3 regions of the Buttiauxella sp. BIGb0471 genome follow, and region 1 is predicted to be linked to each of the others. Evidence: predicted binding sites of a transcription regulator. Region 1 holds the regulator's gene; each other region holds the start of a gene.
What was found. Region 1 encodes LexA, which represses DNA repair genes until DNA is damaged. Its sites were predicted from a motif close to TNCTGTATGTACATACAGNA; they were not measured.
Positions count from the first base shown of each region.

Region 1 (10,025 bases):
AAATTAGCCAGGGAGGCCGGGGCACTTAGCCAACGAATCTCAAGAAAACGTCGCGCCTGAAAGAGCACGTCCTGATTACCGCCGACAATACGCAGAGCCAGCGAGATTAGTGGTTCGCGCAGCAAGACAATGGCAATACCCGCTCCGAGTGCCAGCAATAAAGGCTGAACCAGTGCGCGAGCTAAAGCGGAGGGGTTGTTTGCGCCAAAGGCCTGGGCGGTTAAGCCGGTGGTACTCATGCGCAGAAACAGCAATAACATAAACAGGAAGCTGGTAGCCGTCGCTCCAATCGCGACACCACCGAGATAAACAGGACTATCCAGATGACCAATAACAGCCGTATCGACAAGGCCAAGCAGCGGGACGGTAATGTTGGAGAAAATCATGGGTAAAGCGAGGCGCCAGAGCGCACGATCCGCTGTGGAGAATAATTGCATGACCTCTCCTGAAGGAGATCAAAGAGAATTAAGACAGTGATGCGTACTTAAATACGCATCACCTAAAGAGATTTTACAGCCAGTCGCCGTTGCGAATAACCCCAACAGCCAGCCCTTCAATCGAGAAGTTATGCTCACGCAGGTCAACCACTATCGGCTCGAATTCGCTGTTTTCTGGCAGCAGGTGAACGGTATTCCCTTGCTGTTTCAAACGTTTAACGGTGACTTCATCATCAATGCGCGCAACAACAACCTGGCCGTTACGCACATCCTGAGTTTTATGCACCGCCAGTAAATCACCGTCCATAATACCGATGTCTTTCATAGACATCCCGCTGACGCGCAGCAGGAAGTCGGCATTCGGTTTGAACAATGAAGGATCTACCTGGTAATGGCCTTCGATATGCTGCTGCGCAAGGAGTGGTTCACCCGCAGCGACGCGCCCAACCAGCGGGATACCGGTGATCTCTTCCACCAGCAAACGAATGCCACGCGAAGCGCCGGAAACAATCTCAATCACGCCTTTACGGGCGAGAGCTTTTAAATGTTCTTCCGCAGCGTTCGGAGAACGGAACCCCAGACGTTGAGCAATCTCGGCACGTGTCGGTGGCATGCCGGTCTGGCTGATATGATCCCGAATAAGATCAAACACCTCTTGCTGCCTGGTAGTTAACGCTTTCATTCCGCCCCCTGGGTGTTTATACAGTTATGCTGTGAGTATATACAGTTAAAGGCGAATTTGGAACCACAAATTGAGCAAAAAACCAGGCACTTAACTATTCTGGAAAGACTATCGCAAATGCTGCCAAAGCAGCGTGACCCAGGTAATTACTGCAAGGATAATGGCGATTAATACGGCGGCTGAGCCCATATCTTTCGCTCGCCCGGAAAGCTCGTGATAGTCAGTACCAACACGGTCAACGAGGGCCTCAATAGCGCTATTGAGGATTTCGACAATCATCACCAACACGACTGAACCAATCAGTAAAATACGGGTAATAGGGTCAACATCTAACCAGCAGGCAATAGCAATGGCGATGACAGCCGAAACGCCCTCCTGGCGGAAAGCAGCTTCGTTGATCCAGGCCGCTTTTAGCCCTTTCCATGAATAGCCTGCAGCTTTGATAATACGGGTAAGTCCAGTGGTACTACTCGCCATTTTGGGCAACCTTTTCAAATTATTTGCATCAATGCTTGTCAAAATTATAACGCCACAGAAATCTGGGTCAGATTCTGATATTCTTGCGGCGAATTTGCATCATTAACCTGAGGCTTTACATCGTTTATGTCAGGCTGGCCAAGAATCTACTACAAATTACTTAATTTACCATTAGGCGTTCTGGTAAAGAGCAAGTCTATTCCGGCAGATCCACAAGCCGAACTGGGCTTAGATCCCACACGTCCAATAATGTACGTGCTGCCCTATAACTCAAAGGCGGACTTATTAACGCTGCGCGCTCAATGCCTCGCGCATAACTTGCCCGACCCTCTCGAGCCGTTAGAAATCGACGGAGCGGTGCTGCCGCGCTATGTCTTTATCCATGGTGGGCCGCGTGTATTCACTTATTACACGCCAAAAGAAGAGTCGATCAAGCTGTTCCATGATTACCTCGATTTGCACCGTAGCAATCCCAATCTGGATGTGCAGATGGTGCCTGTTTCGGTCATGTTTGGCCGTTCACCGGGGCGCGAAAAAGGCGAAGTGAATCCGCCATTAAGAATGCTCAACGGCATTCAGAAATTCTTCGCCGTCTCCTGGCTTGGCCGCGACAGCTTTGTGCGTTTTTCCGCACCGGTTTCGCTGCGCCAGATGGCAACCGATCACGGCACAGATAAAAAAATCGCTCAGAAACTGGCGCGCGTGGCACGTATGCACTTCGCTCGCCAGCGTTTAGCGACTGTTGGCCCGCGTCTGCCGGTGCGTCAGGATCTGTTTAACAAACTTCTGGCATCAAAAGCTATCGCTCGCGCGGTAGAAGACGAAGCGCGTAGCAAGAAAATCTCCCATGAAAAAGCACAGCAAAATGCTGTCGCGCTGATGGAAGAGATTGCCGCCAACTTCTCTTATGAAGCCGTTCGTTTGACCGACCGCGTGTTAGGTCTGACGTGGAACCGTTTGTACCAGGGCATTAACGTTCACAACGCTGAGCGTGTGCGCCAACTGGCTCATGACGGCCATGAGATTGTCTATGTGCCCTGCCACCGCAGCCACATGGACTACATGCTGCTGTCTTACGTGCTTTATCACCAGGGGCTAGTTCCTCCGCACATCGCGGCGGGTATCAACCTGAATTTCTGGCCAGCAGGCCCGATTTTCCGTCGCCTGGGCGCGTTCTTTATTCGCCGTACCTTTAAAGGCAGCAAACTCTATTCCACCGTGTTCCGTGAATATCTTGGCGAGCTGTTTAGCCGTGGCTATTCCGTTGAATATTTTGTGGAAGGTGGGCGTTCCCGTACCGGGCGTTTGCTTGACCCGAAAACCGGCACGCTGTCGATGACCATTCAGGCCATGCTGCGCGGCGGTACTCGTCCAATTACATTGGTGCCGATTTACATTGGCTACGAGCATGTAATGGAAGTGGGGACTTACGCCAAAGAACTGCGTGGAGCGACCAAAGAGAAAGAGAGCTTTATGCAGATGGTGCGCGGGCTGAGCAAGCTGCGTAACCTCGGCCAGGGCTATGTGAACTTCGGCGAACCGATGCCGTTGATGACATTCCTCAATCAGCGCGTTCCTGAATGGCGTGATTCAATCGACCCAATCGAAGCGATTCGCCCGGCGTGGCTGACGCCAACGGTCAATGAAATTGCTGCCGAGCTGATGGTGCGTATCAACAATGCAGGGGCGGCGAATGCCATGAACCTGTGCTGTACCGCATTACTTGCGTCGCGTCAGCGTTCACTTACTCGTGAACAATTGACCGAGCAGCTCAACTGCTACCTGAGCCTGTTGCGTAATGTGCCGTATTCACCAGATGCGACCACACCAGACCAGCCAGCAGAAGCGCTGATTGAACACGCGTTGCAAATGAACAAGTTTGAAGTAGAGAAAGATACTATCGGTGACATCATCATTCTGCCGCGTGAGCAGGCGGTACTGATGACTTATTACCGTAACAACATTTTGCATATGTTGGTGTTGCCTTCTCTGCTGGCCGCGATTATCACGCAGCATCGCCACATTTCACGCGGAGAGCTTCTGCGTCAGGTCGAATTACTCTACCCGATGCTGAAAGCTGAGCTTTTCCTGCGCTGGGAGAAGGCACAGCTTGTCAGTGAAATGGATGCGCTGCTCAATGAGATGGTTCGTCAGGAACTGATTACTCTTGCGGGTGATGAAGTGCTGATTAACCCGGCTCGTTCACGCACTATGCAGCTTCTGGCTGCGGGTGTTCGTGAAACGCTGCAGCGTTACGCGATTACTTTCTGGCTGTTGAGCGCTAATCCGTCCATCAACCGCGGGACACTGGAACGCGAAAGCCGCACCGTTGCCCAGCGCTTGTCTGTTTTGCATGGTATTAACGCGCCGGAGTTCTTTGATAAAGCCGTGTTCACCTCGCTGGTGTTAACCCTGCGTGATGAAGGCTATATCAGCGATACCGGAGATGCGGAGCCAACCGAAACCATGAAGGTCTACCAGATGCTGGCAGAGCTGATCATGCCGGATGTGCGTTTGACGATTGAAAGTGCGACGTCGCAGGCTGCGACTGAGTAATGCCCTCACCCTAACCCTCTCCCACAGGAGAGGGGATTGCCCGGTTTTCTCCTTCTCCTTTGGGGAGAAGGCCGGGATGAGGGACATGTTTTAGAAGTGCAGGTAACTCAGCACCAGACCAATAAACAACACCAGCCCAACGTAGTTATTATTCAGGAATGCACGGAAACAGGCGTCGCGATCGCGGTTCGCAGTCAGACGTTGCTGATGGATAAATAGCGCGCCCGCCAGTGCAATCGACCAGTAAAACGCCCCACCCAACCCGTTCAGCCAACCAATCACTGCCAGCAGTACCATCACTGTAATCTGCAAAATGCCGATGATCAGATTGTCATAGCGCCCGAACAGTATCGCCGTGGATTTAATGCCAATTTTTAAATCATCATCGCGATCGACCATCGCGTATTGCGTGTCGTAAGCCACGGCCCAGCAGATATTGGTCAAAAACATCAGCCAGCAACTCAGCGGTACAGATTCACTCACCGCAGCAAATGCCATTGGAATTGACCAGCCGAATGCCGCACCTAACACCACCTGCGGCAGGTGGGTATAGCGTTTCATAAACGGGTAAACCCAGGCCAATGCCAGCCCCGCTACCGATAACAAAATTGTCATGGTATTGAGTGTCAGCACCAGTAAAAACGACAACAGAACCAACACGGCAAATAAGATGCGTGCCTCTTTCTCGCTGACTGCCCCACTCGGCAGGGGCCGGTGCGCCGTGCGTTTAACATGCCCATCAAATTTACGATCGGCGTAGTCGTTTACCACGCAGCCCGCAGCTCGCATCATCCAGACACCAGCGATGAACACACATAAAATGGTCAGCGGCGGCACACCCGGTGTCGCTAACCACAACGCCCATAACGTGGGCCATAGCAATAAAAGCGAGCCAATCGGCTTATCAAGCCGCATCAGGCGCTGATAGGCCTGCCATTTGCCCTGTTTCAGACTCCACTCCATTATTTTTCCTCTACATACAGCGGGGATGCGGGGAGGAACAGCTCGGTCAGCACTAATGGTTTTCCGGCTAATCTCAGGCGGGAACGACGCCCCCACAGCTCCTCATTGCGGCCAATCTCAATGAAATCCCTTGTCAGGGAAGATGCACTAAACAGGTAACGCCCAAGAGGTGTGGTTCCGAGTTGCTGCAATTCAAGCTCTGGCCCCTCGAGGGTAGATTCAGGAACGATGGTTCGCCCTAAAAGCCAGGGTTCATCATCGCCGCAGAGCATGATTTCACGCAACCAGTAACGTTTAGCTTCAGGCAGCAAATCAGCTTCAGGAATATCGGCACGCGAATCGAAAAAACCTTCACGCACAATACGCACGCTGACACGCGAGCAATATTGTTCAAAGCGCTTGGTCATTGAATCTTCAAGCAACAACCAGTCAAGAAGCGATGCACTCAGCCCCTCGGGGATCGTCGCCTCAAAGCGTAAGGCGCGCAGTGGCGAAAGCGCGTCAGACATGTGAATTTCTCCGAAACAAAACCGAAAATCATTGTAACGCAGAATAGGTATAGCGGGGCAGGAAAAGCACAACAAGCGTTTAACAACGCCGAGTCAGCTCGAAGGATGACGAAGAAAAAAAGGTGCGCTCAATGAGCGCACCAAACCTCAAACATCAGCACTGCGGGGAGACGGTCACCCCTTGCCTTTTACACTGCTGATAAAAGTTTTACGGGCAGTCGTCGATCCCAGGCGTTCAGCTTCGTCGAGCAGTTTCAGGGCTTTGTCTACATCGCCTTTCGCTACGGCATCTTTGATTGCCTGGTTGAAGTACGTTTCTGTGTCACTTAGCACTGGCTCAGATTTCTTGGCTGGCGCGGGTGCAGCCACTGGTGCAGCAACGGCTGCCGGGGCAACGTAGGTTGTGGCTGGTGCTGCGGTATTACCCACAGTAACCGGGCCTGGGCCTGATGAACCAAATAACGGTCCAACCAGAATGCTGGAGTTTGAAGAGGTTTTGACTTTCACTTTCAAGAGACCGTCGGTGGTATGGCGGGCAATAGGGTCTGGAATATCCGGTACCGCGTTACCCGTGCCTTTTGCGTAGGCTTTCGCCGGGTCGAGCATTTTGGTGGTTTGCTGTGTGTCTTTGTTGGTGGTGAACACTAACAAATAGAGTTTTTGCTGCCCCAATGCTGGGGTCAATTTAATCGTCCCTTCCAGGCGATCGGCGGACATCACGCCCGGTTCCTGATAGGTAAAGTAGCTCGACGGGAAATAGGCAGCCGGCGTCAAGTTCTGGTCAAGAACCAGTACGTTCGGCGCAAATACCGCGTTTTTACTGATTTCACTAGTGAGCGTAATGGTCAATTCGCCAATATTTGCAGGCACACTATAAGCCGCAACTGGGCCAGTAATATCACCTGCGCTTAGGCTCTGACCACTGGTAGCCAGTGTTGTGGTTAATGTTTTTGATTGATCGACGGGCGTCCACTGTAGCTGTTGTAACGCTGAACTCGGCACTGCTGGCGCCGCAGAAATGTCTTGTGGAACGATATTCACATCAGCCAGGCTCACTGCGGGAATGCTGGCGAGCAGCCCTGCGGAAAGGCAGAGTGCGAGGAGACTTTTTTTCATTTTCATTGTTATAAACCTCGAATGGAAAGTCGGTGGAAAGTTGGCCAGGCAATAGCCCTTTCCACCTGAAACAAGCATTGGCATACAAGGGTAATAACAAGGGGTTCAGTGGCGAACCCCTTATCACTTCTTACTTTAAGCTACTGCTGTGTTACCACCAGATTTCCATCTGGGCACCGAAGGAGAACTCGTCGTTGTCGCCACGGCTGGTAGAGAACGTACCGTTGCCGGTAGAATCAGCGATAGCAAAGCGAGTTGAGTCGCCGTTGGCATCTTTAGCGTAACCCCATTTCTCATCCCACTTCGCGTAGGTTGCGAAGACACGCAGTGCCGGACGGGACCAGATGCTGTCGCCTGCCTGCCATTGTTGTGCCAGGGTAATTTTGTATTGACCATTATGATCGCCAGTTTCCTGGGATTTCACGTTGTCGTAGCCCACTTCCAGCAGGGTACTCATGATAGGCGTCCATTTGAACATTGGACGAACACCGATGGTGTACCATTCAGTCCCCTGGTTATCATCCATATCCAGGTTCTGATACATACCGACGTACATCAGATCCCAGCGGTCAGCCAGAGTAATCGCACCGTGATCGATAACACGAATCATGCTGCCATCGTTGTTCAGAGAACCGCCCTGCGCCTGACCTTTACCTTGCGAGGTCATGGAGTCAGTTGCGTACTGAACGACAAATTTGTTGTAGCCTTTCATCATGCTTTGGGTGTGTTCGATTGTCCCCATCCAGCCATCTTTAGATGCGCCAGGTTGCAGGTAATAATCGTCAGGAATGTTAGTGTGACCGTAATCAACACCCAGTTCTAAAGTACCGCCTGGGTTGGTTTCGATCCCCGCCCAACGCACGTCAAATACATCGTTTGGTACTTTATTGCTGTAGTTACGAGAACCATCAGCATTGAAATCATTGAATGCAGCCGAGCCGCCTGATTCAGAAGAACGAGTCGCTGCGAAGGACAGTTTACCCACGCCGACGTCAATGTTTTCCAGACCCGCACCAGGACCAGAAATATCCCAGTAGTAGAAGTCGATCATGTGTACGTCATGACGTTGATAGAAACGCTTACCGGCCCACATGTTGGCGCCTGGCAGTGCATCAATCAGGTTTTTACCCTGCACGTTTGCTTCACGGAATGCCGGGCTGGTTGCTTCCCAGTCATTATCCTGAGCAACGGAGTACGCCACGTTAGTATCGAAATAGAAGCTCTTGTCGCCTTCTTTCCACACTTCCTGGCCCAGTTTTAATTCCGCATAGGTTTCACATTCGTTACCAAGACGGTATTTAGATTGAGCACCAGTTGCCTGGAAACATTCCTGTGTGCCACCACTGCCGGTCCAGCCGATACCAGAACGGGCATAACCGTGGAAATCCACTGCCATTGCCTGAACAGACATAACGCCTGCTGCTACGGCGACTGCCAGTGGGAGTTTGCGCAGAGTAATCATCGTTCTATCTCCTGAGATCATTGCTTTTCTTTTTTATGGGAATGCTTAAACACCTGGCTCTTGATGCAGCCGACGACAAGCAGTGCCATCTTCACGGAACAGATGGCAGCGCTCTGGCGGCAAGCCAATAGCGAATGTGGCACCCTCTTTTACCAACACCACGTCATTCTGGCGGTACACCAGGTTCTGACGGATGGCGGGGATTTGGATATGAATCTGAGTTTCATGGCCGAGCTGCTCGACAACCTGAACTTCACCTTCAAGGGTCACGTCAGCGATGTCGCTTGGCAGCAGATGTTCCGGGCGAATCCCCAGAGACATGTTGGCGCCGACCTGAACTTCTTTGCTTTCAACCGGCAGCCAGACTTGCTGGCGGTTCGGTAATTCAACCTGCACTTGATCGATAGCCGTGGCGGTGACTTTCACCGGCAGGAAGTTCATTTTTGGCGAGCCAATAAAGCCCGCAACAAAACGGTCAGCCGGGTAGTGATACAGCTCGAGCGGTTTGCCGACCTGCGCGACACGCCCGGCGTCCAGTACCACAATTTTGTCGGCAAGCGTCATCGCTTCGACCTGGTCGTGGGTGACGTAAATCATGGTGCGCCCGAGGCGCTTATGCAGCCGGGAAATCTCAATGCGCATCTGCACACGGAGTGCCGCATCAAGGTTTGAAAGAGGTTCATCAAGCAGGAATACACGCGGTTCAGCCACCAGCGTACGGCCAATAGCTACGCGCTGACGTTGCCCACCAGAAAGTGCTTTCGGGCGACGTTCTAATAAATGCCCCAGTTGCAAAGTTTCTGAAACCTGGGTGACACGCTGATTGATATCACTTTTCTTCGCGCCCGCGAGCTTCAACCCGAAGGACATGTTTTCAGCAACAGAAAGATGGGGATAAAGAGCATAAGACTGGAACACCATACCGACGCCGCGTTCAGCGGGCGGAATGTCATTCATACGGGTATCGCCGATAAACAAATCACCGCTGGTGATGGTTTCCAGCCCCGCAATCATGCGCAACAAAGTGGATTTACCGCAGCCTGACGGTCCAACAAAAACCACGAACTCACCTTCCTGAATGTTCAGGTTGATATCTTTCGATACCACCACGTCACCCCAGGCTTTTGTTACGTTCCGTAGCTGTACGCTTGCCATGTACTTCTCCCTTCATTCCGTCACGCTGCTGATTGGCAGGTGATTCAAGATGTGTCGGACTATGACGGATCAATACATTTCATGAATCCTCCACCCTGCTGTTTTTTATGGGGGAGGAGGCGGGAGGATGAGAGGGGCTGCTCTGCAACCGGTTGCAGTGGGCGCGACAGTTTTTCGTGATCGTGGTTTCAAATTTCTGGGTGGTTTTGTGTGCTCCAGCACGCATAACTGTCAGTTATGGAATGCAGATCACAGATACCAGGGTGGGGGCGTAGGGCTAAGGAGGATGAGAAGCACTTGCCATCTGCGCAAACTGGCAACCGTAACGCCACTACCTTGACCTTGATGTATCCACGCGCAAAGCAAACCACCATTCAAAGGATGGGAATAAATATGAAAATTAAAACTGGCGCCCGCATCCTCGCTCTGTCTGCCCTGACAACGATGATGTTTTCCGCCTCTGCACTGGCAAAAATAGAAGAAGGCAAATTGGTCATCTGGATTAACGGTGACAAAGGCTATAACGGCCTGGCCGAGGTCGGTAAGAAATTTGAAAAAGATACCGGTATTAAAGTCACCATCGAACATCCGGACAAACTGGAAGAGAAATTCCCACAAGTTGCGGCGACAGGCGATGGCCCGGATATCATCTTCTGGGCGCACGATCG
Region 1 is NZ_JANUEU010000010.1:35,861-45,885, forward strand. It holds gene dinF (MATE family efflux transporter DinF) at 1-437, opposite strand, end outside; gene lexA (transcriptional repressor LexA) at 511-1,119, opposite strand; gene M2371_RS20945 (diacylglycerol kinase) at 1,228-1,596, opposite strand; gene plsB (glycerol-3-phosphate 1-O-acyltransferase PlsB) at 1,723-4,152, shown strand; gene ubiA (4-hydroxybenzoate octaprenyltransferase) at 4,243-5,115, opposite strand; gene ubiC (chorismate lyase) at 5,115-5,624, opposite strand; gene malM (maltose operon protein MalM) at 5,799-6,746, opposite strand; gene M2371_RS20970 (maltoporin) at 6,892-8,202, opposite strand; gene malK (maltose/maltodextrin ABC transporter ATP-binding protein MalK) at 8,248-9,357, opposite strand; gene malE (maltose/maltodextrin ABC transporter substrate-binding protein MalE) at 9,751-10,025, shown strand, end outside.

Region 2 (10,025 bases), on a different contig from region 1:
AATTTCTTCAAAGCGTTGCATCTCAGCAAGCATGAACGTGTAATCGCGTCCTAATTTTCCCCACGAGGCCAGCAACGGGTTGCCAATATCTTGCTCACCCTCTTCATTAAACAATGAAGACGCCGTGTCGCTATCTTTAAATAACGGAAGAGTAATACCTTCATGCCCATGGCTACGGCGGCGGCGGCTGATCAAGCGTGCAAGATAAGCAGGGTCTTTAATATCGCCCCAGTAGTAGCGGCACGGGTTGGTAAACAGCAAATGCACGTCAATATGCTTACCCAGTGCTTGTAATGCCTGAAGATAAACCGGGGGCAGAGCTGAAATACCACAAATAAAGACTCGGGCAGGCAAACCTTGCGGGCATTCGTTACTTGATTCCAGAGCGTTAATAAAACGTTGGTACAGGTTTGCACGGTGCCATTCAGGTTGCCCAAGCTCTTGCGTGTGGCGAACCAAAGCGGCCCACAGCGGAGCCTGCCATAACTGGGCCTCGCCCACGTTATCAACCAGTTCGCCTTTCTCCCACTGGCTTAACCAACCTGGGCGGTAAACCAAGTATTGGTCATAAAGGTCTGCAATTCTTGAGGCTAACTGAGAGAGTTTTCGGCCATTTTCATCTTCTGCCAGATATTGGTTTAACAAAGCGAATTCAGGCTGATCCAGCATCGTCGGGATGAGCGTCATTAACTTCCAGCTCATGCTTTGCTTGTTGAAAGCACTCTGCTCAGGAATATTTGGCAGTACGCGCACAAACATGTCCCAGATAAAGCTCGCCGGAAGTGGGAAACTGATGTTAGCCGCGATACCAAATTTTTGGGCCAGCGTCATTTGCAGCCATTGCGCCATACCGGTACTTTGCACCAGTACAACCTCGGGTTCAAAAGGGTCGGGCAGCGGTTGCCTTTCCACAATAAACTCCATAATTGCTTCCAGCACATCCAGTCGATTGGAATGGTAAACACGCAACATAGAAACGCTACTCCTGACTTTTCTCTTTCTGCGAACAATGCAACCGCGACAACTGCCCGGTACGCCCGACAGGGCTGGTAATAATAACATTGATGCTGACACATCCTGCCGTCGATGTCTGCTGCTGGCTGACTCTCCATTCATTTGTGGGCAGAGGCGATTCAGGTTCCCCCATTTCTACAGCTAAGCGCCAGAGCTGACGAAATTGCCATTGCGACTGAAAACCCTGCTGGAGAACCCGGTGGTAGCCCATTAATGCCAACATAACGACCGAAAACAGTGCCATAGCACACAGCACTTCAATCAGACTAAAGCCGCGCTGTCTTGATTTCATTGGGGTAACTGGCATCGGGAAGCATCCGTTAAAGGGCAAAAGTCGAGCCAACCATGGGGAGTTGATATCCAACGTGAGTTATCCAACGTACCCCACAGCCAAAGAGTTACTGGTGATTGTTGCCCCGGAAAATTCCCGTAAGCCGCCATCAGAAATTCATTTTTCCCCACCGTTAGTATGCAAGCATTCCAGCCCTGGTCTGACTGTTGCTGGCACTGCCAGGTTGGTGTCGACGGCCAGGATAGCTGACTACCCCAGGCCTGTGCTGACACAGCGGCAGCATATTGTTTAAGAAACCCTATTTCGCTTGCGACCAGGTAGCGCTGTTGATTTAGCTGCTGCTGCAACCCGCTCAGCATTAATATTCCTAAGGCAAACAACAGCAGCACAAAGCCCAGGGTAGCGTTACCTTTCTCAGATTGCCCATTCACAGGTTATAACCGACAACGATATGGCGCAAAGACACAGGGCTTTGCTCTTTTTTAAAAGCGGCAACCAGCTCGATAACTAGCAACGGTGGCAGTGAGTGGCGAGCCAGACGGGTAACAGAGAATTTTTGTATCATCATTGATGCGGGATCGGAGATTTTCTCCCAACCACTGCCTTCACAACTGGAAGCACCGCGCAAAGCTTCGAGGTTGTTGCCATTAAGTCTATAACCGGTTAATTCAGTTTCGGTATGGCCAGACGGTTCCCAGCGTCCGTTGCTGTTATTGTCCCATTGCAACAAGACACACTCGCCCTCTTTGCGTATAACCAGCCCCTCACCCTGGCAACTTCCATGACAATAGCCCGCGCGTTGAAGCTGTTTACCTAAACTGAATGCCAGTTGCCAGAGCGATTCTTGCAGTGTCTCTTTCTGATACTGTAGTAATACCGCCTGCTGAAGCACTGGAAATAGCCTCCCGGCCCCAAGCAAAACAAGACTGCTCAAGGCCATGGCAATAAGCGTTTCAAGTATTGTGAAGCCCTGTTGGTTTAGCTGCATTTGTTGCTCCCTTTAACTTCGCAGACGCGAATTCTTCCCTGCGTTGAAAGAATAACTCGCCACTTTCCGGCGGAGCTTTGTAACGTGATATGACCCGGCCACGCTGTGTTCCTAAGCCCGTAAAACCCAATTCCCGGCGTGGTATCTGCAATATCGACATCAGCAAATGGTTGTAGCAATGACCAGCGTTGGCTTGCGTTACAGACACTCCCTGCATTCATTTTGCTTGCCAGACACCACGATTTTCCTGAGCGCTTCACCACAAGCAAATGGTCGCGATTATTCCAGTTTGCATCGCTGCGTAACTGTTCAAGTAAATGTCGAATCTGCTGAGTGGTTATCCGCAAGCGCTGCTGTTGCTGCCATTGTTGCCACCCGTAGACACCGCCAGCACTGAGCATTGCGACAATGACAATGACTATCATCATTTCTATCAGGCTGAAGCCAGACTGTTTTGTTTTCATGGTGGGAGTGTGCCAGCTGCGAAATTACGCGCCAGCAGCAATAACTCGTTTCTCGAGGCTTCTCGAAGGGAAGTTTTATTGTTGCGTAGAATTGCAGAACTGCTGGAAACAGGATCGCAAAGCCGAAATTGAGGTAAAAAAAACCGGCGCACATAGGGCACCGGTTATGGCAGGTTATTAACCGTTAGATAGCGACTGGAGCTTTGATTGCCGGATGAGGATCGTAACCCTCAATTTCAAAATCTTCGAAACGGTAATCAAACAGTGATTCTGGTTTGCGATTGATTACTAGCTTCGGCAATGCGCGTGGCTCACGCGTTAATTGCAAACGAGTCTGCTCAAGGTGGTTGCTGTACAAGTGGGTATCACCACCTGTCCAGACAAAATCACCCACTTCCAGCTCGCATTGCTGCCCCATCATATGCACCAGTAAAGCGTAGCTGGCGATATTAAACGGCAGGCCAAGGAATATATCGCATGAACGCTGATAAAGCTGGCAGGAAAGCTTGCCATCCGCCACGTAGAACTGGAAAAACGCATGGCAAGGAGCCAATGCCATTTTATCCAGCTCACCCACGTTCCACGCCGAAACAATAATACGGCGTGAGTCGGGATCGTTTTTCAGTTGGTTAATAACGGTAGTCAGCTGATCAATATAGCGGCCATCAGGTGTTGCCCATGAGCGCCACTGTTTACCGTACACAGGCCCCAAATCGCCGTTTTCATCCGCCCATTCGTCCCAGATGGAGACATTATTTTCATGCAGATAAGCAACGTTAGTCTCACCTTTCAGGAACCACAGCAGCTCATGAATGATGGAACGTAAATGGCAACGCTTAGTGGTAACCAGTGGGAAGCCATCTTGCAGATTGAAGCGCATCTGATGACCGAAAATCGACAATGTGCCGGTACCGGTACGGTCATCTTTTGGCGTGCCGTTTTCCAGCACATGTTTCATCAAATCAAGATACTGTTTCATATTTCCTCACGAAAGCTGTTGCTGGGGGCGACGGCGATATGCCCAAACCATCATTGCCACACCAGCGACAATCATCGGAATCGAAAGGATTTGCCCCATGCTGATGTACTGCACCCACTCACCGGTAAACTGCGCATCTGGCTGGCGGAAGAATTCGACGATGATACGGAACGCACCGTAACCAATCAGGAACAGGCCAGATACAGACCCCATCGGACGTGGTTTACGGATAAACAGATTCAGGATGATGAACAGCACGATGCCTTCCAGAACCATTTCATACAACTGAGATGGGTGGCGCGGCAAAACACCGTAGGTGTTAAAGAGCGACTGCCATTCAGGGTGAGTCGCCAGCAGACCGATATCTTCGCTGCGGGAACCTGGGAACAGCATCGCCCACTGGAAGTTCGGGTCAACACGCCCCCACAGCTCGCCATTGATAAAGTTACCAAGGCGACCCGCGCCCAAGCCAAATGGAATCAGTGGCGCTATGAAATCAGAAACCTGGAAGAAGGAACGATGGGTTCGGCGCGCAAACCATATCATTACGCAGATGACACCGACCAGGCCGCCGTGGAAGGACATGCCGCCGTCCCACACTTTAAACAGGTAGAGTGGATCGGCCAGGAAAGATGGCAGATTGTAGAAGAAGACATAACCAAGACGCCCACCGAGGAATACCCCAAGGAAGCCTGCATACAGCAGGTTTTCGACTTCGTTTTTCGTCCAGCCACTGCCAGGCTTATTAGCACGACGACCCGCAAGCCACATGGCGAACACGAAGCCGACCAGGTACATCACACCATACCAGTGCAAAGAGACTGGCCCGATGGAGAAAATCACCGGGTCAAATTCAGGGAAATGCAGATAGCCACTATTCATCTGTCACCACAAACCATTGTTACCCCATCGAAAATAGACGATGGGTTGCAAGTACGCATCTGTGCAGATGCGCTCCGAAGGGAGCGGATCATAGCACAAAGGGCTCAAGGGTTAAGTCGAGGATCTTGTAAAAGATGTGTAATGCCTGATGGGCCAGGTGCCTAGCGCCCGCCGCGAATTAACCCACCCATCCCTCTACGTTCCATGAAGGACGCGACCTGATGGCGCACTTCCGTCGCAAGCTGCGCCTCAAGGCTGCGCTGTGCGAGAAGTTGTGCTTCTTCGAGGCTAATGTGGCGCAACAGATATTTGACGCGAGCCACCGAACGACCGTTCATCGATAAATGGCGATAACCCATGCCAACCAGCAGTGCCACACACATTGGGTCACCTGCCATTTCGCCACATAAACAAAGATCGATCCCGTTACGTTCCGCTTCTTTGGCAATATGGTTCAACGCTCGTAGCATTGCCGGATGCAGAGAATCGTACAGGCTTGCCACGCGAGTGTTATTACGATCAACTGCCAGCAAATACTGCGTAAGGTCATTGGTGCCAACCGAGATGAAATCAACACGGCTGGCAAGATGCCCCAGCATAAAGACCATGGAAGGGACTTCAACCATCACACCAATACGCGGTTTAGGCAGTTCATAACCGAGCACCTCTTCCACTTCACGCCCCGCACGGTCAATCAAGCGACGCGCTTCATCAATTTCGTCAATGCTGGTGATCATCGGCAGAAGAATGCTCAGGTTGCCGGTCGCAGCATTGGCACGCAGCATGGCGCGCACTTGCACCAGGAAAATCTCCGGTTGGTCCAGCGTGATGCGAATGCCTCGCCAGCCCAGACACGGGTTTTCTTCACTGATAGGCATGTACGGCAGTTGTTTATCAGCACCGACATCAAGCGTTCGCAGCGTGACCGGTTTTTCGTTAAACATCTGCAACATGCCCTGATATTGGGCGACCTGTTCTTCTTCTGACGGAAAACCACTTTGCAGCATAAAGGGAATTTCGGTGCGATATAGACCAATTCCATCGATACGGCCGCCAAGTTGCTGCTCATGCTCCGGGCTAAGACCTGCATTCAGCATGACCTGGACGCGCTCGCCGCTTTTCAGCGCGGCAGGGCTATCAACGTCGTCTTCAACCAGACGAGTCAGTTCGTTCTCTTCGGTGATGAGACGCTGGTATTCCTGCAACAACACCGTTTCCGGGTCAACGAGCAATTCACCACGATAACCATCGACAACCAATGTGCGGCGATGCAGCACTGAAGGCTGAATATCAGCGCCCATAACGGTTGGAATGCCGAGCGCCCGCACCATAATTGCAGCATGGGAATTTGCCGCACCATCGCGCACCACCACCCCAACAAGGCGATTTTGCGGAAGTTCGGCAAGTGTTGTTGCGGATAACTCGTCCGCCACCAATACAAAACGTTCAGGCCAGGTATTGGGACTTTGAATGGTGTCATCGAGATGGAATAACAAACGCTGACCCAGCGTGCGTAAATCGCCTGCTCGTTCTTTCAGGTAGCTGTCACTTAAACTTGCGAACTGTTCCGCAAACTTTTCGATGACTTTTTTAACCGCCCATTCAGCAACAGAGCCTTTATCTACTTCGTCGAACAGTTCACGGCGAAGGCGGGCATCGGTTAACAGGTGTGAATAGAGGTCAAAAATTGCTGCCGTTTCTTTCTGCGCTCCCGCCGCAAAGCGTTTGCTGTAGCGACGAAATTCATTGGAAGCCTCTTCAAGGGCAGCGGTCAGGCGCTCACGCTCAAGTATGGTATCAAGCGTTGACGCTTCAGATACCTGCTCCATTAATGGGAGCGTCGAGTCCATCCAACCTTCGGCAATCGCCACCCCTGGCGATGCAGGCAATGCCCGAATTCGCGTCTGGCGATACTGGCCAAACAACGCGGCTAACTGTGATTGAGAAAGAATGGCTGCCATTTGAGTGGCGAGTGTGACGAGGAAGGACTCCTCGCTTTCATCGTATTGACGATGCTCACGCTGTTGAACCACCAGCACGCCCAACAATTGGCGTCGCTGAATAATAGGAACCCCGAGAAACGCGCGGAAACGCTCCTCTTTTACAGCGGGAACATATTTAAAACTTGGGTGTTTTTGCGCATCGGCAAGGTTTATCGGCTCTGCAAGGCGCCCTACCAGCCCGACAATGCCTTCATCAAATGCGAGGGTGATGGTTCGACCGCGCGGCTTTTTAAGGCCGCGCGTCGCCATCAGGTAAAAGCAACGCCGGTCATGATCTGCGAGATAAACCGAGCATACCTCGGTGTCCATCGCAAGGCAGATATCTGTAACCAGAATATCCAGCGCCTCATTGAGGCGCGGGGCGCTGGCAACCTTCTCGACTATTTCTCGCAAACGGGTGAGCATTTTTCGCGTGAATTAACCTCTTTTACGTCGCCATGCAGGCGCGTTATTACGTGGTGGCGTAACTTCCTGTAGCGGCATTACGACGCTTGCAAACTCTTTCATCACCCGACGATACACATCGCGTTTAAACGAGACGACCTGACGAACCGGATACCAATAGCTGACCCAACGCCAGCCATCAAACTCTGGGGTACTGCTGGTTTGCATATTGATATCGTTATCGCTGCTTATCAACTGCAAGAGAAACCATTTTTGTTTCTGGCCGATACAAACCGGCTTTGTGTCCCAACGCACCAAACGTTTAGGTAACTTGTAACGTAACCAGTTTCGGGTCGAGGCGAGTATTCGGACATCTTTTCGCTGTAACCCCACTTCCTCGAAAAGTTCCCGGTACATTGCCTGTTCCGGGGATTCGCCAGGATTGATGCCACCTTGCGGAAACTGCCAGGAATGTTGACCAAAACGCCTGGCCCACATCACTTGACCCTGCCGATTACAGATTACGATACCAACATTCGGGCGGTAGCCATCATCATCGATCACCGGACTACCTCAAAACAAACTTAGATTAGGGCGATTGTTTCATACAAGCGCTAGACGGTAAACCACTGTGTAACGGTTGCCTGAAGGAATAACATTTGAATAACTCACAAAATTTGACCGAGTTATAAACATTAGTGGATTTGGAACCGGCAGTTTATTCACTTTTTCTGTGGATATAACTGTGAAGAACTACCTAATACTCTCGGGACAACTTAGGATAACTCTAAAATACGCTTTCAAAGCACAAATAAAATATTGATTAATTTCAATGAAATAAATCAACATCAATTCTCTTCCAGCCTTGTAGCGTGATGATCATCACATATGGAGATCTTCGATTGATGAAAGATCGACCAATGACGTTTTTATCCACAGATTGTGCCAACAAGTTAGTCACAATCTGGTGAAAAAATGGGTTTCACCCCTCAGTCAAGGCTGTAAATCGAACCAGTAGTGAGCTTTTTTACCAGTTATCCCATTTTTCTGTGGATAACCCGGTGTAAGATCCTGTTCATTCCCGGTGACCAGAATGGGAAAAGGTTTTTGCAGGATTCAGATATGACAATTTTAATCGATAAAAATGATTCAAAATCAGTAGATTGTCATTCTTATCCCCGACACGCTAAACTATTTCCACACTGTGGGTAAACCACGCTTATTTTTTAACCGATCAACAGCCAGGCACAATGCAAGCTCTACGTCCATTACTTAACCCTCCAGAAAATGAACAGATTTTACTGGCCCAAGCCCAGAAGCTGGCCGGCTTTACGCTGGGTGAGTTAGCGGCTTTGGCCAACTTGTCGATCCCAAACGATCTTAAGCGCGACAAAGGTTGGATCGGCGTTTTGCTTGAACTTTGGCTGGGTGCCAGCGCCGGAAGCAAACCTGAGCAAGATTTCGCCGCATTGGGGATTGAGCTTAAAACTATCCCGGTGGATAGGTTCGGTCGCCCGCTGGAAACTACGTTTGTCTGTGTTGCGCCACTCACCGGTAACACCGGAGTGGTTTGGGAAACCAGCCATGTGCGCCACAAATTGAAACGCGTATTGTGGATCCCTGTCGAAGGTGAACGGCAAATCCCGCTTGCTGAGCGGCATATCGGCACACCGTTGCTGTGGGCACCGTCCGAAGAAGAAGAGCAACAGTTACGCATGGATTGGGAAGAGTTGATGGATTTGATTGTGCTCGGGCAAGTTGAGCGCATCACGGCCCGCCATGGTGAAGTTCTACAGTTGCGCCCAAAAGCGGCTAACAGCAAGGCGCTAACCGATGCCATCGGGGCAGATGGCGCACCAATTCTGACGTTACCTCGCGGTTTTTACCTGAAAAAGAACTTTACCGCCGCTTTACTGGCTAATCATTTCTCGTTGTAGATTCATTTAACTTGCACCCAGTTCTAAGCTGGCGTTTATAATTGGCGTTTTAAATTTTCAGGCAGGATTTTTTTAATGTTGTTTGCATGGGTTACCGATCCTAACGCGTGGATGGCGCTAGGCACTCTGACGATTCTCGAAATCGTACTGGGTATCGACAATATCATCTTCCTCTCTCTTGTTGTGGCGAAGCTGCCTAAAGCGCAGCAGGCGAAAGCACGCCGTCTTGGGCTCGGTGCGGCGATGATAATGCGTCTGGTCTTGCTGGCGTCTATTGCCTGGATGACGCACTTAATTCACCCGCTGTTTTCCGTAATGGGCCATGAATTCTCGGCACGAGATCTTATTTTGGCATTGGGCGGTTTGTTCTTAATCTGGAAGGCGAGCAAAGAGATTCACGAGTCCATCGAAGGTGAAGAAGAGAGCCTAAAAACAAACGTTCACTCTTTCTTCGGCGCTATCGTGCAAATCATGCTGCTGGATATTATTTTCAGCCTGGACTCGGTGATTACCGCAGTAGGTCTGTCCGATCATCTGTTCATTATGATGGCAGCGGTTGTGATTGCGGTGATGGTCATGATGTTTGCTGCCAAATCGATTGGTGATTTTGTAGAACGCCACCCTTCGGTAAAAATGCTGGCGCTGTCATTCTTGTTGCTGGTCGGCTTTACACTGATTCTGGAAGGCTTCGATATTCATGTGCCGAAAGGCTACATCTATTTTGCGATGTTCTTCTCAATTGCCGTAGAAACACTGAATCTTATCCGCAACAAAAAGAACCCGCTTTAACCGTCTCAGGGGAGGTGCTCTCGCTTCCCCTCTGTTTCTTTTAAGAATTTACTGCTTACCTTCTGCGCTTTGTCGAGTTATTACTAGACTATATATGTCATTCCATACCACACGAGGCGAATAATGATGAAAAAATGGGCAGTTCTAATTTCCGCTGTCGGTCTGGCATTTGCGGTTTCAGGTTGTAGCAGCGATTACGTGATGGCAACCAAAGATGGCCGTATGATTCTGACTGACGGAAAACCGCAGGTCGATGATGACACGGGTTTAGTGAGTTATCGCGATCAGCAAGG
Region 2 is NZ_JANUEU010000003.1:167,826-177,850, forward strand. It holds gene recC (exodeoxyribonuclease V subunit gamma) at 1-972, opposite strand, end outside; gene M2371_RS11580 (prepilin-type N-terminal cleavage/methylation domain-containing protein) at 980-1,306, opposite strand; gene M2371_RS11585 (YgdB family protein) at 1,303-1,737, opposite strand; gene M2371_RS11590 (prepilin peptidase-dependent protein) at 1,734-2,294, opposite strand; gene M2371_RS11595 (prepilin peptidase-dependent protein) at 2,285-2,758, opposite strand; gene thyA (thymidylate synthase) at 2,943-3,737, opposite strand; gene lgt (prolipoprotein diacylglyceryl transferase) at 3,744-4,619, opposite strand; gene ptsP (phosphoenolpyruvate--protein phosphotransferase) at 4,781-7,027, opposite strand; gene rppH (RNA pyrophosphohydrolase) at 7,040-7,570, opposite strand; gene mutH (DNA mismatch repair endonuclease MutH) at 8,257-8,943, shown strand; gene M2371_RS11625 (TerC family protein) at 9,019-9,732, shown strand; gene M2371_RS11630 (YgdI/YgdR family lipoprotein) at 9,859-10,025, shown strand, end outside.
Region 2: the regulator LexA is predicted to act here: its motif matches at 8,004-8,023, upstream of mutH (DNA mismatch repair endonuclease MutH).

Region 3 (10,025 bases), on a different contig from region 1:
GCTTCGAGAAGTACGTCAACACGCCATCAGCGCCAGCACGCTTAAAGCACAACAGTGATTCCATAATGGCCGGTTTTTCTGCCAACCAGCCGTTTTGAATCGCGGCCATATGCATCGCGTATTCGCCAGAAACCTGGTAGGCAAAAGTCGGCACACCGAACGTATCTTTCACGCGACGAACCACATCCAGATACGGCATACCCGGTTTCACCATCACCATATCCGCGCCTTCTTGCAGATCTTGCGCGACTTCTTGCAATGCTTCATCACCATTGGCCGGGTCCATCTGATAAGTCTTTTTATTGCCGCCTTTCAGATTGCCTGAAGAACCAATTGCATCGCGGAAAGGACCGTAATAGCAGGAAGCGTATTTAGCCGCATAAGACATGATTTGCGTATTCACGAAGCCATCCAGTTCAAGCTGGTCGCGAATCGCACCGATACGACCATCCATCATATCGCTTGGGGCAATGATTTCGGCTCCGGCTTCAGCATGAGACAACGCCTGGCGCACCAGAATCTCACGGGTAATGTCGTTGATAACATAACCGTCCTGATCGATGACGCCATCCTGACCGTGTGTGGTATACGGATCGAGCGCAACGTCAGTCAGTAAACCTAATTCCGGTACGGCATCTTTCAGCGCACGCACCGCACGCTGAACCAGGCCATTCGGGTTATATGCTTCTTCGGCGTGCAGTGATTTTCCAGCGCTTTCAATAACCGGGAACAGAGACAACACCGGCACACCCAGCTTCGCAACGGTTTCCGCCTCTTTGAGCAGCAAATCGATAGTCATGCGGTAAACACCCGGCATCGACGTTACTTCTTCCTGGCGATTCTGACCTTCCATCACGAATACAGGATAGATAAGGTCGTTAACCGTTAATTGATTCTCGGCGACCAGGCGGCGGCTGAAATCGTGACGACGGACGCGGCGCATACGGCGACCAGGAAACGTACCGGGAAATGCATAGCTCATTGATTTTCTCCTGATTTAAGCCAGCCGAAAAAGACGACGGGCATTGTCATCTGTTACTTGCGCAAGCCAGGCGGGGTCTTCTCCGCGCCATTCGGCCACCTTGTTCAGGATATGAGGCAAGTAGCAGGGTTCGTTCCGCCGGGAAGCAGGTTTTGGTTTTAGATCCCGCGGTAACAAATAAGGGGCATCAGTTTCCAGTAATAACTGATGCGGTGGAATCACCGGCAATAACTCACGTAATTCAAGGCCGCGACGCTCATCGCATACCCAACCGGTTACGCCAATAAAAAGCCCACGAGCCAGACATTCACGGGCCTCGTTTTCAGTGCCTGTAAAGCAGTGCAGCACCACGCCGGGCAATTTATCGAGCCACGGGTCGAGCAATGCAATAAAGCGTTCGTGTGCTTCACGGCAGTGTAAAAATACCGGCATCATCAGGTCGGCCGCCAGGGCCAATTGTGCGGTAAAAGCGCGTTCTTGTTCAGCTGGTGTTGAAAAATTACGGTTAAAATCCAGGCCGCACTCGCCAATAGCCACGACTTCAGATGCACCAGCAAGTTCACGAATGGCTTGCGCCGTTTCGTCCTGCCATTGGCTGGCGTCATGCGGGTGAACACCGGCTGTAGACCAACAACCCTGATACTGTTGCGCCAGTAAAAGCGCCTGCTGGCTTTCGTGAAGGTTTGTGCCCGTCAGCAACATACCGCTCACTCCTGCAAGCTGTGCACGGGTAACAACATCCGCATGGTCTTTGGCAAATTGAGAACTGGTAAGATTTACACCGATATCAAACATAGTGCCTTCTAAATTGTGCCTTCCAAACGACGACCGCCCTGATGGGCGGCCTGATATTATGACTCTTACTTAGAGTGATCGTCTTCTGCTTCTGGTGCTTCTTCCGGGTCTTCTTCCTCACCTCTTCTACGCCCTTTACCGACATAGAAACGAGAGAAGAAAATCCCTACTTCAAACAGGCAGTACATCGGAATCGCCAGTAGCGTCTGCGAGAACACATCCGGTGGCGTTAACAACATCCCGACCACAAACGCACCAACTAAAATGTACGGGCGTTTCTGTTTCAGCGCTTCGGGTGAAGTTACCCCCATCCAGCACAGCAAAATAATGGCAACCGGCACTTCAAACGCCACACCGAACGCCATAAATAAAGCCATGACAAAATCGAGGTATTTCGTAATGTCGGTCGATACGATTACACCGACTGGCGCAGTTTTGGTCAGGAAACCAAATGCCAGCGGGAAGACAACGAAGTAAGCAAAGGCGATGCCGATGTAGAATAACAGCGTGCTGGAAAACAGCAGTGGCATCACCAATTTGCGCTCGTGCTTATAGAGCGCAGGCGCGATAAACGCCCAGATTTGGTAAAGAATGACTGGAGCCGATAAGAACACGGCGACATAAATTGTCAGTTTAATTGGGGCAAAAAACGGCGACGCAACATCGGTCGCAATCATCGTTGACCCAATCGGCATCTGCTTAATCAGCGGGGCTGAGACAATCTGATAAATGTCGTTGGCAAAGTAAACCAGTGCCAGGAAAATCACCAGCACAGCGATAATGCTATTTAACAGTCGCTTGCGCAGCTCTATCAGATGGCTGATAAGCGGTTGGGTATCTTCAACGGCCATGTTTACTGTTTATCACTCGAAGGTTGAGAAGAAACTGGAGTTTTGACTGGCTCCGCGACGGGTTTAATCTGGGGCTGAATTAACTCGACAGATGCTTCTTCCGTTGCAGTTTCAGGCACTTTTTCAGGCGCACTAGCCTGATGCGCAGCCGCTGCAGGTGTCACACCGTCGTGACTGTCCTCGGCATCTTTGACCAGTGGGTTATGGATGGTATGAGCCTCGTCGCTCGCCTTCTCAGGCTCATGCGTGTACGAGCGCTTCATAGACTCAGCCGCCTGACGCAGCTCATCCATAGAGGCTTTTAACTCCGGAGTCAGGTTATCCATGCTCGCTTTTTCAACCTTCTTCAGGCTGTCTTGCAGCTCCTGGATTTTCAGTTCCTGAACCAGTTCATTTTGTACGGTTGCCGCAAGTGAACGCAGCGCGCGCACCCAGCCAACAACCGTTTTAACGGCCACAGGCAAACGTTGTGGCCCGAGAACAATCAGGCCAATAACGAATACCAGTAGCAGCTCGCCGAAACCAATATCGAACACGGTTTACACCTGCTCTTTATCGTTGCTCTTTGCTTCGTCTTTCTTCACTTCGCCAGGTTGCTTATCAGCAAGCGTTTTCGCTGTGAAATCAGCATCCTGAACGGATTTATCTTTCTCTTTTTCTTCATCGTCACCCATGGCTTTTTTAAAGCCCTTGATGGATGCGCCCAAATCAGAGCCGATAGAACCGAGTTTTTTGGTGCCGAAAAGCAGAACGACGATCACGGCAATGATCAACAATTGCCAAATACTGATACCACCCATAATGTTGCCTCAATGTCACAGTGATAAAAAGAATAACGGTCTGTATTGTACCGCACGTTGTCTGTTAAAAACGATTAAAAACAACTCAGGCCGAGCGCCGCCAGCCAATCAACCAGGTCACAATGCCGCCAGCCATTATCCAGGCGGGCATAAATTCCCATTCAGGCTTGTTAATGAGTAATAACGTGCCGCTTATCATCAGCGTCGCACCGATGCCGAACAGGTAGCGCGATTGTGCCTGACGAACCTGATTACGTTGTAAATCACGCGTTATTTTATCAACACTATTTTGTAATTGTTTACCCTGGCGCAAACTGTCGTACATCAGTTCCGGTAGTTCTGGCATTTTTTCAATCCAGAACGGCGCTTTCTCTTTAAGGGTGCGAATAAGTGCCGGTATTCCAACCTGATCTTTGATCCAGTCTTCCAGGAAAGGTTTGGCTGTTTTCCACAGATCTAGTTCTGGATAAAGCTGTCTTCCGAGGCCTTCAACGTAAAGAAGCGTCTTTTGCAGCAAAACAAGCTGCGGCTGAACTTCCATATTAAAGCGACGAGCCGTGTTAAACAGGTTCAGCAATACGTGACCAAAAGAAATCTCTGCCAGTGGTTTCTCGAAGATAGGTTCGCAAACAGTACGAATCGCAAACTCAAAGTCTTCAACGTTGGTATCGGGAGGCACCCAGCCAGAGTCCACATGCAACTCAGCCACTTTGCGATAATCACGGTTAAAGAAAGCAATAAAGTTTTCTGCCAGATAGCGCTTATCTTCCTTGTTGAGCGAGCCAACAATGCCGCAGTCGATACCGATATATTGCGGATCTTCCGGGTGCTCATAGCTCACAAAGATGTTGCCAGGATGCATATCAGCATGGAAGAAACTGTCGCGGAAAACCTGAGTGAAGAACACCTGCACGCCACGTTCTGCCAACAATTTCATGTTAGTGCCTTGCTTGTGAAGCATGGCAATGTCAGAAACGGGAATGCCGTAGATGCGCTCCATCACCATCATGTCCTGGCTACAATAGTCAGAGAACACCTCCGGCACATATAGCATTGGGCTGTCTTCAAAATTACGGCGCAACTGAATAGCGTTCGCAGATTCACGCAGAAGATTCAGCTCATCAATGAGTGTTTTTTCGTATTCACGCACCACTTCCAGTGGACGCAAACGGCGACCATCAGGCAAGAGCCGCGGCACCCAACGCGCGAGGCGATAGATAAGCTTCATATCGGCTCTAATAATCGGCAGGATATCCGGGCGAATCACTTTAATGACCACTTCACGGCCATTTTCTTTCAGGCGAGCCGTATGAACCTGGGCTATGGAAGCCGACGCCAGCGGCGTGATATCAAAATCATCAAACCAGGTCTCAACAGGAATACCGCCCATCGCTTGTTCGATTTGTTGTTTTGCTAATGCTCCATCAAAGGGCGCAACACGGTCCTGGAGCATGGCAAGCTGGTCAGCTATTTGCGGTGGAAACAGGTCGCGACGAGTTGAGAGCATCTGCCCAAACTTAATCCATACCGGACCCAGTTCCTGTAATGCCAGGCGTAAACGCTCACCGAGGAGTTTGTCTTTATGACGGTTTGGCATCCAGAAAAGCATACGTCGCCAGATACGTAACGGCAGCGTAATGCGGATACGCGGGATCAGCTCATCCAAACCGTAACTCAAGAAAGTGCGAACGATGAAATAGAGGCGGCGAATTTCTCCAGGCGTCATTTGTTCTCCAGTTTTTCCAGTCGCGCAACGAGTGCTTCGACCTGACGTTCGACTGCTGCCGTTTCCTCAGCAAACCATGCGACTTCCAGCGAGCCTGGAGCCATCTTCCACTCTTCAGTAATCGCTTCTGAAAGGTATTGTTGGTTACGGCTGAAGCCTTTTTTTAGCAACTTACTGCCGCCGCGAATCACCTTGCCGATGCCTTCTGCAGCAATGTCTCCGATATACGGAGCCAATAATTCTGCCGGATCAAATTCAGCAAGGTCCATCAACGCGACCCAATTCTGAACGACCTGAAGATCGCCTTCCACTTCCAACTCACCGCTACGAATCAGCGCAGTAAGCTGTTGCCTGTCACGCAGTTTTGGCAGAGTGCTAAGAGCGGTTTTCACCACACAATCTGCTTCACCTTCCCATTGACCTAACACGTCAATTTGCTGCTCGCTGAAGACTAAAACGAGGGGAGAAGCGAACTCTTTGAGCTCGACGCGTAACACCTTACCCATTAAGCGCTGACGTGCCGCTTTTAATCCCCGGTCACGCCAGAGAAAGGTATTGAGAACACTTTCAATCCCAGCAGTCATCAGAGGTGTAAAAGGCATCACGAACTCCCTGTCAGAATTTATAACCACGGTGCAAAGCAACAACGCCAGCAGTCAGGTTGAAGTAAGTGGTGTTTTCAAAGCCCGCATCTTCCATCATCGCTTTCAGCGTTTCTTGATCCGGATGCATGCGAATCGACTCCGCCAGATAACGGTAGCTTTCTGCATCCTGTGCCACGATTTCACCGATACGCGGCAGAATATGGAACGAGTAAGCGTCGTAGGCTTTGCTCAGGGGTTCGATAATCGGTTTGGAGAATTCCAGAACCAACAGGCGACCGCCCGGCTTTAATACGCGATACATAGAACGCAGCGCTTTTTCTTTGTCTGTCACATTACGCAGACCGAAAGAGATAGTGATGCAGTCAAAGAAGTTATCCGGGAATGGCAGAGCTTCGGCGTTAGCCTGAACATAGTTCACATTGCCAACCACACCGATGTTGCGAAGTTTCTCACGGCCCATTTTCAGCATTGAGTCGTTGATATCTGCCAGAACCACTTCGCCTGTTTCACCGACCAGACGGGAGAATTTAGCGGTTAAATCACCGGTGCCTCCCGCTAAATCGAGTACACGCTGACCACGACGGACACCACTGCAATCAATGGTGAAACGCTTCCAGATGCGATGGATGCCGAATGACATCAGATCATTCATTACGTCGTATTTTGCGGCCACAGAGTGGAACACATTAGCGACCATATCGGCCTTTTGCTCTTTCGCTACAGTGCGAAAACCAAAGTGTGTTGTTTCCTGGGATTCTTCAACCATCTCAATGCCTGCTTGTCCAAAAAATGTTTGTGAAGTGTAACAGAATGAGGCCTAAAGCCCTATGCTTCAAGCCATGCGCTTGACCTGGGTTTAGCGTTCACCCACGATATGTCTGTTATCCAAATTGTTCTCATCCAGGTTTTCTTCATCTAATTCATGCTCGTGGCTAGCTGAATTATCGTCTTCTTCAAATCTGGCCTGCTCGACCAAATCTGGATTAATCTCACGTTTAACCTCAACGCCCAGGCCACGAAACGCATCGGCCTGCACGAGAATATTGCCACGTCCCGAAGCGAGTTTTTTCATCGCCTGCCGGAAGTTATCCTGCGCTTTATCGAGGCTCTGGCCGATCGCCGACATATCATCAACAAAGAGGCGCATTTTGTCATATAGCCGACTGGCACGTTCGGCAATTTGTTGCGCATTCCGGCTTTGATGCTCATAACGCCACAAATTGGCAACGGTTCTTAATGCCACCAACAATGTGGTTGGGCTAACCAGCATGATGTTATTTTTCAGCGCTTCGCTGATGAGTTCAGGCTGGCGGTCAATCGCCAGTAAAAATGCAGGTTCGACGGGGATAAACATCAACACATAATCCAGCGAACGCAAACCCGGTAATTGCTGATAATCTTTGCGGCCCAGCATACGAATGTGATTACGCATCGCTGCAATATGTTCATTGAGCGCACTTTCTCGCGTTAACTCGTCGTCGCCATTGTAATAACGTTCATAGGCCACCAGCGTCATCTTGGCGTCGATCACCACATCTTTGCCTTGCGGCAAACGTACGATGACATCTGGCTGCATACGGCTGTTATTTTCGAGCTGGATATTCACCTGAGTTTCGTATTCATAACCTTCACGTAAACCGGATGCTTCCAGTACGCGGGTCAATACGACCTCACCCCAGTTACCCTGCGTTTTGTTATCCCCTTTCAGGGCTTTGGTGAGGTTTAGCGCCTCTTGTGCCATCTGAGCATTTAGCTGCTGAAGGTTGCGGATCTCATGAGTTAACGTGTGCCGCTCGCGAGCCTCCTGACCAAAGCTATCCTGCACCTGGCGGCGAAAGCCATCCAGTTGTTCGCGCAATGGCGACAGCAAGCCATTCAAACTTTGGCGGTTTTGTTCTTCAACTTTTCGGCCGCTTTGTTCAAAGATTCGGTTGGCGAGGTTTTCAAATTGTTCGCTGAGTCGCTGTTCGCTATTAAGCATCTGGCGATGTTTATCGTCAGCATTAAGACGGGTTTGTTCAAGCAATGTGGAAAGCTCACGGATGTCCGCTTCCTGCGCACTGTTGATTTCTAGCTGCGTGCGTAATTCACGATTGAGTTGCTCGCATTCCTCTTTCCAGTGCTGGTTTTGCTGCAATTCTTGCCGGGCAGCAGTGAGTTCGCCGTAGATTTCTCGCTGCTCTTCATACAGTGCGGATTGCCGCTGTGCTGCGCGCAAACTTGCCAGCAACCAGCCAGTCAGAACACCCACCAGCGCAATACCGAGCCCGAATAAAATAGAAATATCCACAGTCACTCCCACAAAGTCATACCAGGCATCAGCAAAATAAAATTCTGCTGTATAAATGTCCAGATGAAAAGGGATTTCCTGCGAGGCATTACGCAAAGCGTAAAAATAAGCCGGCTTGCACCGGCTTTGGGGCATTAGATTAAGCGACGAGCCGCTTCGACCACAATTTTCACCGCGTGGCTTTCGGTTTTCTTCATGGTTTCAGCGTTAGGAATTTCTTGCTGAGTACGGTTTACAATCACGCCTGCAACCATACCGGCACGCAGACCCTGGCTTGCGCACATGGTCAACAGTGTGGCGGATTCCATCTCATAGTTCATCACGCCCATCTGCTGCCACTCTTCCATGGAGCCTTTGTAGCGGTTCACTACGCGGCCTGAGAAGGTGTCGTAACGCTCCTGGCCTGGGTAGAAAGTATCGGAGGACGCCGTCACGCCAATGTGCGTGGTCGCGCCGATAGATTTCGCAGCTTCAACCAGAGCGGTGGTACACGCAAAATCAGCAACCGCTGGGAATTCCATTGGCGCGAAGTGCAGGCTGGCACCATCAAGGCGCACAGAAGCCGTAGTCACCAGAACATCACCGACGTTGATATGTGGCTGAATCGCACCGGTCGTGCCAATACGCAAGAAGGTACGAATGCCCAGTTGCGCCAGTTCTTCCACAGCAATAGAAGTAGACGGGCCACCGATACCGGTTGAGCAGACGATCACTGGCTTGCCGTCTAACTCAGCACGCCAGGTAGTAAATTCACGGTGGGCAGCCAATTTGACCGGCTTGTCCATCAGTACAGCGATTTTTTCAACTCGCTCAGGGTCGCCCGGGACGATGGCAAGTGTTGCACCCTGCAGGTCGCTTTTAGTGAGGCCGAGGTGAAAAACATCAGACTTGGACATAACAGACTCCTCTGTTTAATAGGTTGGCTTGCATTGCTTAGAGGTACTGTACAGAACCCCGGCAAAGAATTTCGTGACGCATTTCACTTTGAATGAAACAAGTTACATTATTTTCAACTGCAATAGTGATGAAAATCACATTTATGCAGGTATTCATTCATTGCGCTTATACCTAAACAACAGGCACCGAACCACTCCCAAATTCATTCAATTTGCACGGGGTTGGCTATAGTTACCGCTGTGCGCTATTAAAAAAGGATAATGACAATGAAAGAAGAACAACAATCAGGTCAATCGCCGGGCGGAAATTTTGCACCCGCGGCCTCCCCTCTTGCTTCCACTGTATTACATACCCCGGACGACGGAGTTCTGGCAGGGGAAACATCTATTCCCACTCAGGGCGAAAATATGCCCGCCTACCACGCCCGGCCGAAAGGTGTTGAAGGCTCTTTACCCATCGTAATTGTGGTGCAGGAAATTTTCGGTGTACATGAACACATTCGCGATGTTTGCCGTCGTCTGGCGTTAGAAGGCTATCTTGCTGTTGCGCCGGAACTCTACTTCCGCCAGGGCGATCCTAATGATTTTGCTGATATTCAGACGCTGTTTAGCGGGCTGGTTTCTAAAGTTCCCGATGCGCAAGTTCTGGCAGATCTCGATCACGTAGCCAACTGGGCAGCGAGAAATGGCGGTGATGCGCACCGCCTGATGGTGACTGGTTTTTGTTGGGGCGGACGTATCGCATGGTTATACGCCGCGCATAATCCACAATTGAAAGCGGCGGTCGCCTGGTACGGTAAACTGGTGGGAGAAAAATCGCTGAATTCTCCACATCACCCGGTCGATGTGGCTATCAACCTTAATGCACCGGTACTCGGACTTTACGGCGGGCAAGATACGGGAATACCGCTGGATACCGTAGAAACCATGCGCCAGGCGTTACGCGCAGCGAATGCTAACGCAGAAATTATCGTCTATCCCGAAGCAGGTCATGCCTTCAATGCAGATTATCGTCCGAGCTACCATGAAGAATCAGCAAAAGATGCCTGGCAGCGCATGTTGCGCTGGTTCGAGCGTTAC
Region 3 is NZ_JANUEU010000009.1:61,643-71,667, reverse strand. It holds gene hemB (porphobilinogen synthase) at 1-982, opposite strand, end outside; gene tatD (3'-5' ssDNA/RNA exonuclease TatD) at 998-1,777, opposite strand; gene tatC (Sec-independent protein translocase subunit TatC) at 1,843-2,628, opposite strand; gene tatB (Sec-independent protein translocase protein TatB) at 2,631-3,164, opposite strand; gene tatA (Sec-independent protein translocase subunit TatA) at 3,168-3,428, opposite strand; gene ubiB (ubiquinone biosynthesis regulatory protein kinase UbiB) at 3,514-5,154, opposite strand; gene M2371_RS20695 (SCP2 domain-containing protein) at 5,151-5,756, opposite strand; gene ubiE (bifunctional demethylmenaquinone methyltransferase/2-methoxy-6-polyprenyl-1,4-benzoquinol methylase UbiE) at 5,770-6,525, opposite strand; gene rmuC (DNA recombination protein RmuC) at 6,616-8,049, opposite strand; gene udp (uridine phosphorylase) at 8,184-8,945, opposite strand; gene M2371_RS20675 (dienelactone hydrolase family protein) at 9,213-10,025, shown strand, end outside.
Region 3: the regulator LexA is predicted to act here: its motif matches at 8,095-8,114, upstream of rmuC (DNA recombination protein RmuC).